One region of the Streptomyces sp. NBC_00988 genome, then DNA from elsewhere that is predicted to be linked to it. Evidence: riboswitches for the same ligand, from Rfam matches in the RefSeq annotation. Region 1 holds a riboswitch; the other holds the start of a gene.

Region 1 (4,208 bases):
TTGGTGAGGACCGAGCCCTGCGCCTCCATGACCGCGACCGGAGCGAAGTTCTCCGAGGCGATCATCTCCAGCGTGGACTGCTGCCGGCGCAGCTCGGCGTCGACGGCGGCGGCGATGTCCGGGTCGAGCTCGTGCAGGGGCGTGTTCAGAACAGACATCAGGTGTACGACTCCTCAGCCGGCGGAAAACGCGGTGTACTCGTCGGCGGAGAGCAGGTCGCCCGGCTCCTCCGCGACGCGCACCTTGAACAGCCAACCCCCTTCGAAGGGGGCCGAGTTCACCAGCGACGGGTCGTTCACGACGTCCTCGTTGATCTCGGTGACCTCGCCGCCGACGGGCGAGTACAGGTCGGACACCGACTTCGTCGACTCCAGCTCACCGCAGGACTCGCCCGCGGTCACCGTGGAGCCGACGTCGGGGAGCTGGGCGTAGACGACATCGCCGAGCGCGTTGGCCGCGAACTCGGTGATGCCGACCGTCGAGACGCCGTCCTCGGCGACCGACAGCCACTCGTGCTCCTTGCTGTAGCGCAGCTGCTGGGGGTTGCTCATGGCCTGAATTCTCCTGTACGCGGGGGAGTGCTGATGAATGGGGTACTACGGAGGACATCGGCGGACAGGGGCGATCCGCCCCGGGTCACAGACGTGACGCTACGACGACTGTCACTTCTCGCGCTTGTAGAACGGCAGTGCCACGACCTCGTACGGCTCGTGACTGCCTCGGATGTCCACGCCGACACCGGCCGTGCCCGGCGCCGAGTGCGCGGCGTCGACGTAGGCCATGGCGATGGGCCTGCCCAGCGTGGGGGAGGGGGCGCCGGAGGTGACCTCGCCGATCACCTGGCCGTCGGCGACGACGGGGTACCCGGCGCGCGGGACCCGGCGGCCCTCGGCGACGAGCCCGACGAGGACGCGCGGCGGCTGCTCGGCGGCGCGCTCGGCGGCCGCCTCCAGGGCCGTACGCCCGACGAAGTCGCCGTCCTTCTCGAACTTCACGACCCGGCCGAGCCCGGCGTCGAACGGGGTGAGGGAGGTCGACAGTTCGTGCCCGTACAGCGGCATGCCCGCCTCCAGGCGCAGGGTGTCCCGGCAGGACAGCCCGCACGGGATCAGCCCGACCGGCGCCCCGGCCTCGGTCAGCGCCAGCCACAGCTTCTCCGCGTCAGCGGGGGAGACGAACAGCTCGAAGCCGTCCTCGCCGGTGTAGCCGGTGCGGGCGATCAGCGCGGGGACGCCCGCGACCGTGCCGGGCAGACCGGCGTAGTACTTCAGGCCGTCGAGGTCGGCCTCGGTGAGCGACTTGAGGATGCCGGGGGACTCGGGCCCCTGCACGGCGAGCAGCGCGTACGCGTCCCGGTCGTCGCGGACGACCGCGTCGAAGCCGTCGCTCCGCTCGGTGAGCGCGTCCAACACCACCTGGGCGTTGGAGGCGTTGGCGACGACCATGTACTCGTTGTCAGCCAACCGGTAGACGATCAGGTCGTCCAGGATGCCGCCGTCGGCCTGGCAGATCATGGTGTAGCGGGCGCGGCCGAGGCCCACGGAGGCGATGTTGCCGACGAGCGCGTAGTTGAGGAGTGCGGCCGCGTCCGGTCCCGTGACCGTGATCTCGCCCATGTGGGAGAGGTCGAAGAGGCCGGCCTTCGTGCGGACGGCGAGGTGCTCGTCGCGCTCGGAGCCGTAGCGCAGCGGCATGTCCCAGCCGGCGAAGTCGGTCATCGTCGCACCGAGCGAGCGGTGCAGCGCGTCGAGCGCGGTGCGGCGCTTCTCAGGGGTGGCGGTACTGCTCATCGGTCGGTCTCCCAAGGCATGACGGCGAGGTCGTTCCTCCCCATCTGTCATCGGGACCTGAGAGGTTCGCCATGACCGCGCGCGGAACATGGGTTGCACCTTGGGTGGGACCACCGTCGCCGGCGGTCCGCTTTTCAGATGTGCCTCGCCCGCGCGGTAACGGGGCCTGAGAGATTCAAGGGAGGGACTTGCTCCTTCGGCGCCCCAGATGACGTACGACTGGGGACTCTCCCGCGCGGATTCAAGCGGCCGGTATGCAGTTAGGCGGGCACATCATCGCACAGGCTTTGTAACAGGCCTGTGGCCGGACGCGAACGGAACCGCGAGACACCGTGCATTACCTTCTCTTTACGTTCAGTGGGGAGAACCTTTCCTGACCCCGCAGGGAGGACGATCACGGTGACAAGGACCACGGTGTACGCCACGACCTCGGCCGTAGCGCTGCCCGAGCAGCCCTCGGCCCCGGCCAGGGAGGCATGCCCGGCCCGCCCGGTACCGACGGTCCGCGATCTCCGCGAGCGCGCCGGCCACAGCCCGCACGGACTCCGCTTCGGCCCCCGCGACCTGGTCGTCGTCACCGGCCTGCCCGGCAGCGGCAAGTCCACACTGATGCGGCGCGCGGTGGCGGGCGGCGACGGCGTCCGCGTCGACAGCCAGGACACCCGCGACCGCTGGGACGCCCGCGTGTCCCGCGTGTTCCGTACACCCGGCCTTCTCCCCTACGCGATCTACCGCCCCCTGGTCCGCCTCGCCCACTACGCCGGACTGCACCGCGCGCTGCGTTCCGCGTCCGGAGCCGTCGTGCACGACTGCGGTACGCAGACGTGGGTGCGCGGTTGGCTGGCCCGCGCCGCCGGGCGCCGGGGCGGCGCGCTGCACCTGGTGTTCCTCGACGTCAGCCCGGACACCGCGCTCGGCGGTCAGCGCGAGCGAGGGCGCGGGGTCTCGCGGTACGCGTTCCTGCGTCACCGCAGGGCCGCCGCCCGCCTGTTGCGCTCGGTGGAGCGCGGTGATCTGCCCCGGGGCGTCGACTCGGCGGTCCTGCTGGACCGGGACGCGGCGGACGTGCTGCGCCGGATCGACTTCGCGGACTGAGCCGCTAGCCTTTTCAGCCACAGCAGGGTTACAGCAGGCGGTTTCACCAGCAGGCGGTAGGTAGATGGACTTCCCGGCGGACTTCCCCGGTCAGGCGTACCCCCACCCCCATCCGCACGGCGGTTGGCCGGGCAACGAGCTGGAGGAGGTGCTCTCGACCTCCCTCGGCATGCCCTCGGCCGGCGGCCGGATCGTCGAGGTGCTCGGCCGCAGCTTCGTCTGGGTCCCGCTCCCCAGCGGCGGCGGCCCGCAGAGCGGTCCGCTGGACCTGCCGACACTGGACATCGAGGGGCAGGCGTACGTCCCGGTCTTCAGCTCCGAGGAGCAGTTCCGCCAGGTCGTCGGCTCGCATCTGTCGTTCACGATCGCGCCGGCGGTGGAGTTCGCCCGTGGGCTGCCCCCGCAGGTCGGCCTCGCGGTGAACCCGGGCGGCATGGTGGGCGTCCCGCTCCCGCCCCTCGCGGTGGCCGAGCTGTGCCGCATCGGCCGCACCGCCCTCGACGGTCCCACCAGTGGCGGCCGCGTCCGCCTCTTCGAACCCGACTGGCAGGACGACCCGGTCGACTTCCTCGCCGCCGCCTCCGCCGAGTTCGCCGCGATCGGTGTGGTCGGCTCGGCCCGCCGCTGCCTCGCCGCCATCGAGACGGCCGCCCCGGTCATGTTCGTAGGCGTAGAACTCACCAACTGGGACGGCGACTTGAGAGCGGCCCCCATGGAGGCCCTGGCCCGGGCCCTCGGCACCACCACGGTCCCCTGGCAGGTGAACCTGGTCCTCCTGGACGTGACCCAGGACCCGGTGGCGGACTGGATGAGGCAGACGGTGCGCCCCTTCTATACACAGGGTCACTGAGGCGCCCCACAGGGGCGCGGGGCTGTGCCGATCCGCGGCTCCATCGCGGGGCGCGCCCCGCCACGAACGACCCGCACTCGCCAACGCACACAAGGCCCCCACCCATTGGGCGCTTAAGCTGTTTCCCAACGCAGGCCAACTACCAGAAGGGGCGGTACACGTGAGCGCCAGCGGCACCGCGACCGGCCAGGTCGAGCACATGCTGCGCCAGGTGACGCCCGGGCGCTACGACGCCTACGAGGCGCTCCTGCGCGCCCTCGCGACCCCCCACTCCGGTCAGATCTGGATGCTCCTGTGGCACGGCCAGTCCGGCTCACCGGACGCCCAGTACGGAAACATGCAGGTCGACAAGTACGGCTACGCCCCCTGCGTCACCTCCGCCCAGGAACTGTCGGCGAGCGGCTGGAACCGCTCCTACGAGGTGGTCGACGGCCTGGACGTGGCCCGCACCCTCTACCCCGACCACTTCGGCC
Region 2 (4,208 bases), 5.4 Mb from region 1:
GGGCCGGGATCACCACGGTCGACGAGATCGCCGAGGCGGGTGAGGACGAGCTCGTACGGCTGGTGGGCAAGGCCCACGGGCAGTCGCTGTACGCCATGGCGCTCGCGCACGACGAGCGGCCCGTGGTGGCCGAGCGGGAGACGAAGTCGGTGTCGGTCGAGGACACGTACGACGTCGACATCCACGACCGGATCAGGGTGGGGCTGGAGGTGCAGCGGCTCGCCGACCGGTGTGTACGGCGACTGCGCGCGGCCGGGTTGTCGGGGCGGACCATCGTGCTCAAGGTGCGGCGGTACGACTTCTCGACGCTGACCCGGTCCGAGACGCTGCGCGGGCCCACCGACGACCCGGGGGTGGTGCGGGAGGCGGCGGCCCGGTTGCTGGACTCAGTGGACACCACGGGCGGGGTACGGCTGCTTGGGGTGGGTGTCTCCGGGCTCGCCGACTACACGCAGGAGGACCTGTTCGCGCAGGCGGCGGGGGAACAGGCCGATCTTCTTGAGGAGGAGCACACCGAGGAGGAGGGGGGCGAGGAGCCGGCGGCACCGGTGGAGCGGCGCTGGCCCGCGGGGCACGATGTGCGGCACGCCGGGTTCGGGCATGGGTGGGTGCAGGGGAGCGGGCTGGGGCGGGTCACTGTGCGGTTCGAGACGCCTGAGGATTCGGGGCCGGGGCGGGTGCGGACGTTCCGGACCGACGATCCTGAGCTGGAGTTGGCGGAGCCGTTGCCGTTGGTGGCGCGGCTTCCTGATGTGGTGCCGGGTGCGGCGCCTGGGTTGGTGGCGCGAGGTTCTGGTGAACCGTCGGAGGAACCGTTGCCTTTGGCGGGGCGGGAGCGGGGTGACTTGCCCGGGGAGCCGATGCCAATGCCGTTGGCGGCGCCGGGCCCCGACGACCCGCCGATCGAGTCGTCGGCGTCAGTCGCGCGGCGTCCGGATGCCCTGCCGGCGGCCCCGGAGGGCCGAGGCTACGGCGAGCCGCCTGTCGAATTGCTGCCGTCGGTGGAGCCAGGCCTCGATGCCCTGCGGGGTGAGGCGCTGCCGTTGTCGGCACGGGGTCCCGGTGGCTTGCCTGCTGAGCCGTCGGCGTCGGCCGCGCGGCATCCTGACGCCTTGCCTGCGGCGCCGACGCCGTTAGAAAGTTGAGGCCCCGACGAGCCGTCTTCCGAGATGCTGCCATCGGTTGCGCGGGGTTCCGGCGCCGAGCCCGCTGAGCCGGTGCGGTCGGTGGAGCCAAGTCCCGGCGTTCCGCGGGGTACGCCGCTGTCGTCGGTCGAGCCGAGCCCTGGCGTTCCGCGAGCCGAGCTGCTGCCGTCGGTCGTGTGGCGTTCCGAGGTCGTGGCTTCCGCGCTGACGCCGTTGGTGGAGCCGGGCCTTGTTGTCCCGCAGAGCGAGCTGCTGCCGTCGGTCGTGTGGCGTTCCGAGGTCGTGGCTTCCGCGCTGACGCCGTTGGTGGAGCCGGGCCTCGTTGTCCCGCAGAGCGAGTCGCTGCTGTCGGTTGCGCGGGGTTCAGGTGTCACCGGACGACGCGTGGCGTTCCAGCGTCGGACTTGCTGCGCGGACGCCCTTGGTGGCGGCGCAACCGGATACCCAGCCCGCCGTATCAACGCCCCCTGACACTCGACGCCCGGATGCCCAGCCCGGCGCGTCGTCACCCCCGGAGGCTGCACGACCCAGCGACGCCCCGCCCGCCGAACCCGTTCACGTGTCGTCGGAGCCCGCCAGTTTGCCGAAGTCGTGGTCTGGGAGCGATGGGGGTGGGCCCACGTCGAGGCCGTAGTGGTGGTAGAGCTGGAGTTCCTGGTCCGGGGAGAGGTGGCGGCCTACGCCGAAGTCGGGGGCGTCCTTGATCAGGGAGCGGTCGAAGGGGATGTGCAGGGTCCCCTCGATCAGTTCGCTGGGCTCCAGGGGGACGAAGGCGTCTCTGGAGAACAGGCCGGTGCGTATGGCCGCCCACTCCGGTTCGCCGGTCGCGTCGTCGAGGTAGACCTCGTCGATCGTGCCGATCTTGGCGCCGGTGCGGTCGAACGCCTTGCGGCCGATCAGGTTGCGCGGATCGATATCGGTCTGCACGGGCCCTCCTCCTGGTCGCAACTCATCCGTAAGCACTACAAAAGAGCACATTGGGGAAGGTGGCCACTCGAAAGCTCGGCTTCAACGCTCGCTGGTAGGCTGGCCATCGGCTGCTGACCCCGTGCGGGAGAGTCCTCCAGACTTCATCGGAGGCGCCGAAGGAGCAAATCCTCCCCGGAATCTCTCAGGCTCACGTACCGCACGGACGAGGTCACTCTGGAAAGCAGGGCGGGTGTCGTCGACGGTGTCGACGGTTTTCGCCCTCACCGACGGTGAAAGCCGGGTGCCTTCGGGATGCCCGGTGAAGCTCTCAGGTTGAGATGACAGAGGGGGAGGCCGTCCGGCACCCCGCTGTCGTGGTGCCCTCGAAGGTCGTGTCCGACCAGGAGGCCTCCCTAATGACTGCCCCTCGCATTCCGCTCTCCGAGCTCGAACAGGGAATCCCGTTCGAGCAGCGTCACATCGGTCCCGACCAGGAGGCGCGGGCCAAGATGCTCGCGCAGGTCGGCTACGGCTCGCTCGACGAGCTCACGGCCGCCGCGGTCCCGGATGTGATCAAGAACGCCGACGCTCTCGATCTGCCGGGCGCCCGTACCGAGGCCGAGGTGCTGGCCGAGCTGCGTTCCCTCGCGGACCGCAACGAGGTCCTCGGTTCCATGATCGGGCTCGGGTACTACGGGACCTTCACCCCGCCCGTGATCCTGCGCAACGTCATGGAGAACCCGGCTTGGTACACGGCCTACACGCCGTATCAGCCGGAGATCTCCCAGGGGCGGCTCGAAGCCCTTCTCAACTTCCAGACGATGGTTGCCGATCTGACCGGGCTGCCGACCTCCGGTGCCTCCCTGCTCGATGAGGGGACCGCCGCCGCGGAGGCCGTGGCGCTGTCGCGGCGCATGGGCAAGAACAAGAAGGGGCTGTTCCTGGTCGACGCGGACGTGTTGCCGCAGACCATCGCCGTGATCGAGACGCGTGCCGAGCCGGCCGGTGTCGAGGTCGTCGTCGCCGACCTCAGCGAGGGCATCCCGGCCAGGATCGCGGAGCGGGAGATCAACGGCGTGCTCGTGCAGTACCCGGGCGCCTCCGGAGCCGTACGCGACATCAAGCCGCTGATCGAGCAGGCGCACGCGCTCGGTGCGCTCGTCACCGTCGCCGCCGATCTGCTCGCGCTGACGCTGCTGAAGTCGCCGGGTGAGCTGGGCGCGGACATCGCGGTCGGTACGACGCAGCGGTTCGGGGTGCCGATGGGCTTCGGCGGGCCGCACGCCGGATACATGGCCGTGCACGAGAAGTTCGCGCGCAGCCTGCCCGGGCGGCTCGTGGGCGTCTCCGTCGACGCCGACGGACACAAGGCCTACCGCCTCGCCCTGCAGACCCGCGAGCAGCACATCCGCCGCGAGAAGGCCACCAGCAACATCTGTACCGCCCAGGTGCTTCTTGCGGTGATGGCCGGCATGTACGCCGTCTACCACGGGCCCGAGGGGCTGAAGGGCATCGCGCGGCGGACGCATCGGTACGCCACGATCCTTGCCGCGGGTCTGAAGGCCGGTGGTGTCGAGGTCGTGCACGGTGGTTACTTCGACACGCTGACCGCGCGCGTTCCCGGCCGGGCCGCCGAGGTCGTCGCCGCCGCGCGCGAGGACGGCGTCAACCTGCACCTCGTGGACGCCGACCAGGTGTCCATCGCCTGCGACGAGACCACCACGCGTGCCCAACTGGCCGCCGTATGGACCGCGTTCGGGGTCGACGGGGACATCGAGGCGCTTGATGCGAGTGCCGAGGACACCTTGCCCGCCGGGCTGCTGCGCACCGATGCCTACCTCACGCACCCCGTCTTCCGGGACCACCGTTCCGAGACCGCGATGCTGCGGTACCTGCGTCGGCTCGCCGACCGGGACTACGCGCTGGACCGGGGCATGATCCCGCTCGGTTCCTGCACCATGAAGCTCAACGCGACCACCGAGATGGAGCCGGTCACCTGGCCCGAGTTCGGACAGCTGCACCCCTTCGCGCCCGCCGAGCAGGCGCAGGGATACCTCACGCTCATCCGGGAGTTGGAGGAGCGGCTCGCCGAGGTCACCGGGTACGACAAGGTGTCGTTGCAGCCGAATGCCGGTTCCCAGGGGGAGTTGGCCG

The links. A riboswitch is a leader RNA that binds a small molecule or an ion and turns the genes downstream of it on or off. The one in region 1 is predicted to bind glycine.
Region 2: it holds a riboswitch for glycine, as region 1 does, so the genes downstream of both, gcvP (aminomethyl-transferring glycine dehydrogenase) here and gcvT (glycine cleavage system aminomethyltransferase GcvT) in region 1, are expected to answer to the same signal.

Annotation. Positions count from the first base shown of each region.
Region 1 is NZ_CP108730.1:8,326,066-8,330,273, forward strand. It holds gene glyA (serine hydroxymethyltransferase) at 1-158, opposite strand, end outside; gene gcvH (glycine cleavage system protein GcvH) at 174-551, opposite strand; gene gcvT (glycine cleavage system aminomethyltransferase GcvT) at 663-1,790, opposite strand; glycine riboswitch at 1,935-2,034, opposite strand; gene OG496_RS38375 (AAA family ATPase) at 2,184-2,885, shown strand; gene OG496_RS38380 (enhanced serine sensitivity protein SseB) at 2,950-3,735, shown strand; gene OG496_RS38385 (enhanced serine sensitivity protein SseB C-terminal domain-containing protein) at 3,896-4,208, shown strand, end outside.
Region 2 is NZ_CP108730.1:2,911,278-2,915,485, reverse strand. It holds partial or broken gene OG496_RS13200 (DNA polymerase IV) at 1-824, shown strand, start outside; gene OG496_RS13195 (hypothetical protein) at 1,227-1,616, shown strand; gene OG496_RS13190 (PRC-barrel domain-containing protein) at 1,701-2,072, opposite strand; glycine riboswitch at 2,187-2,282, shown strand; gene gcvP (aminomethyl-transferring glycine dehydrogenase) at 2,471-4,208, shown strand, end outside.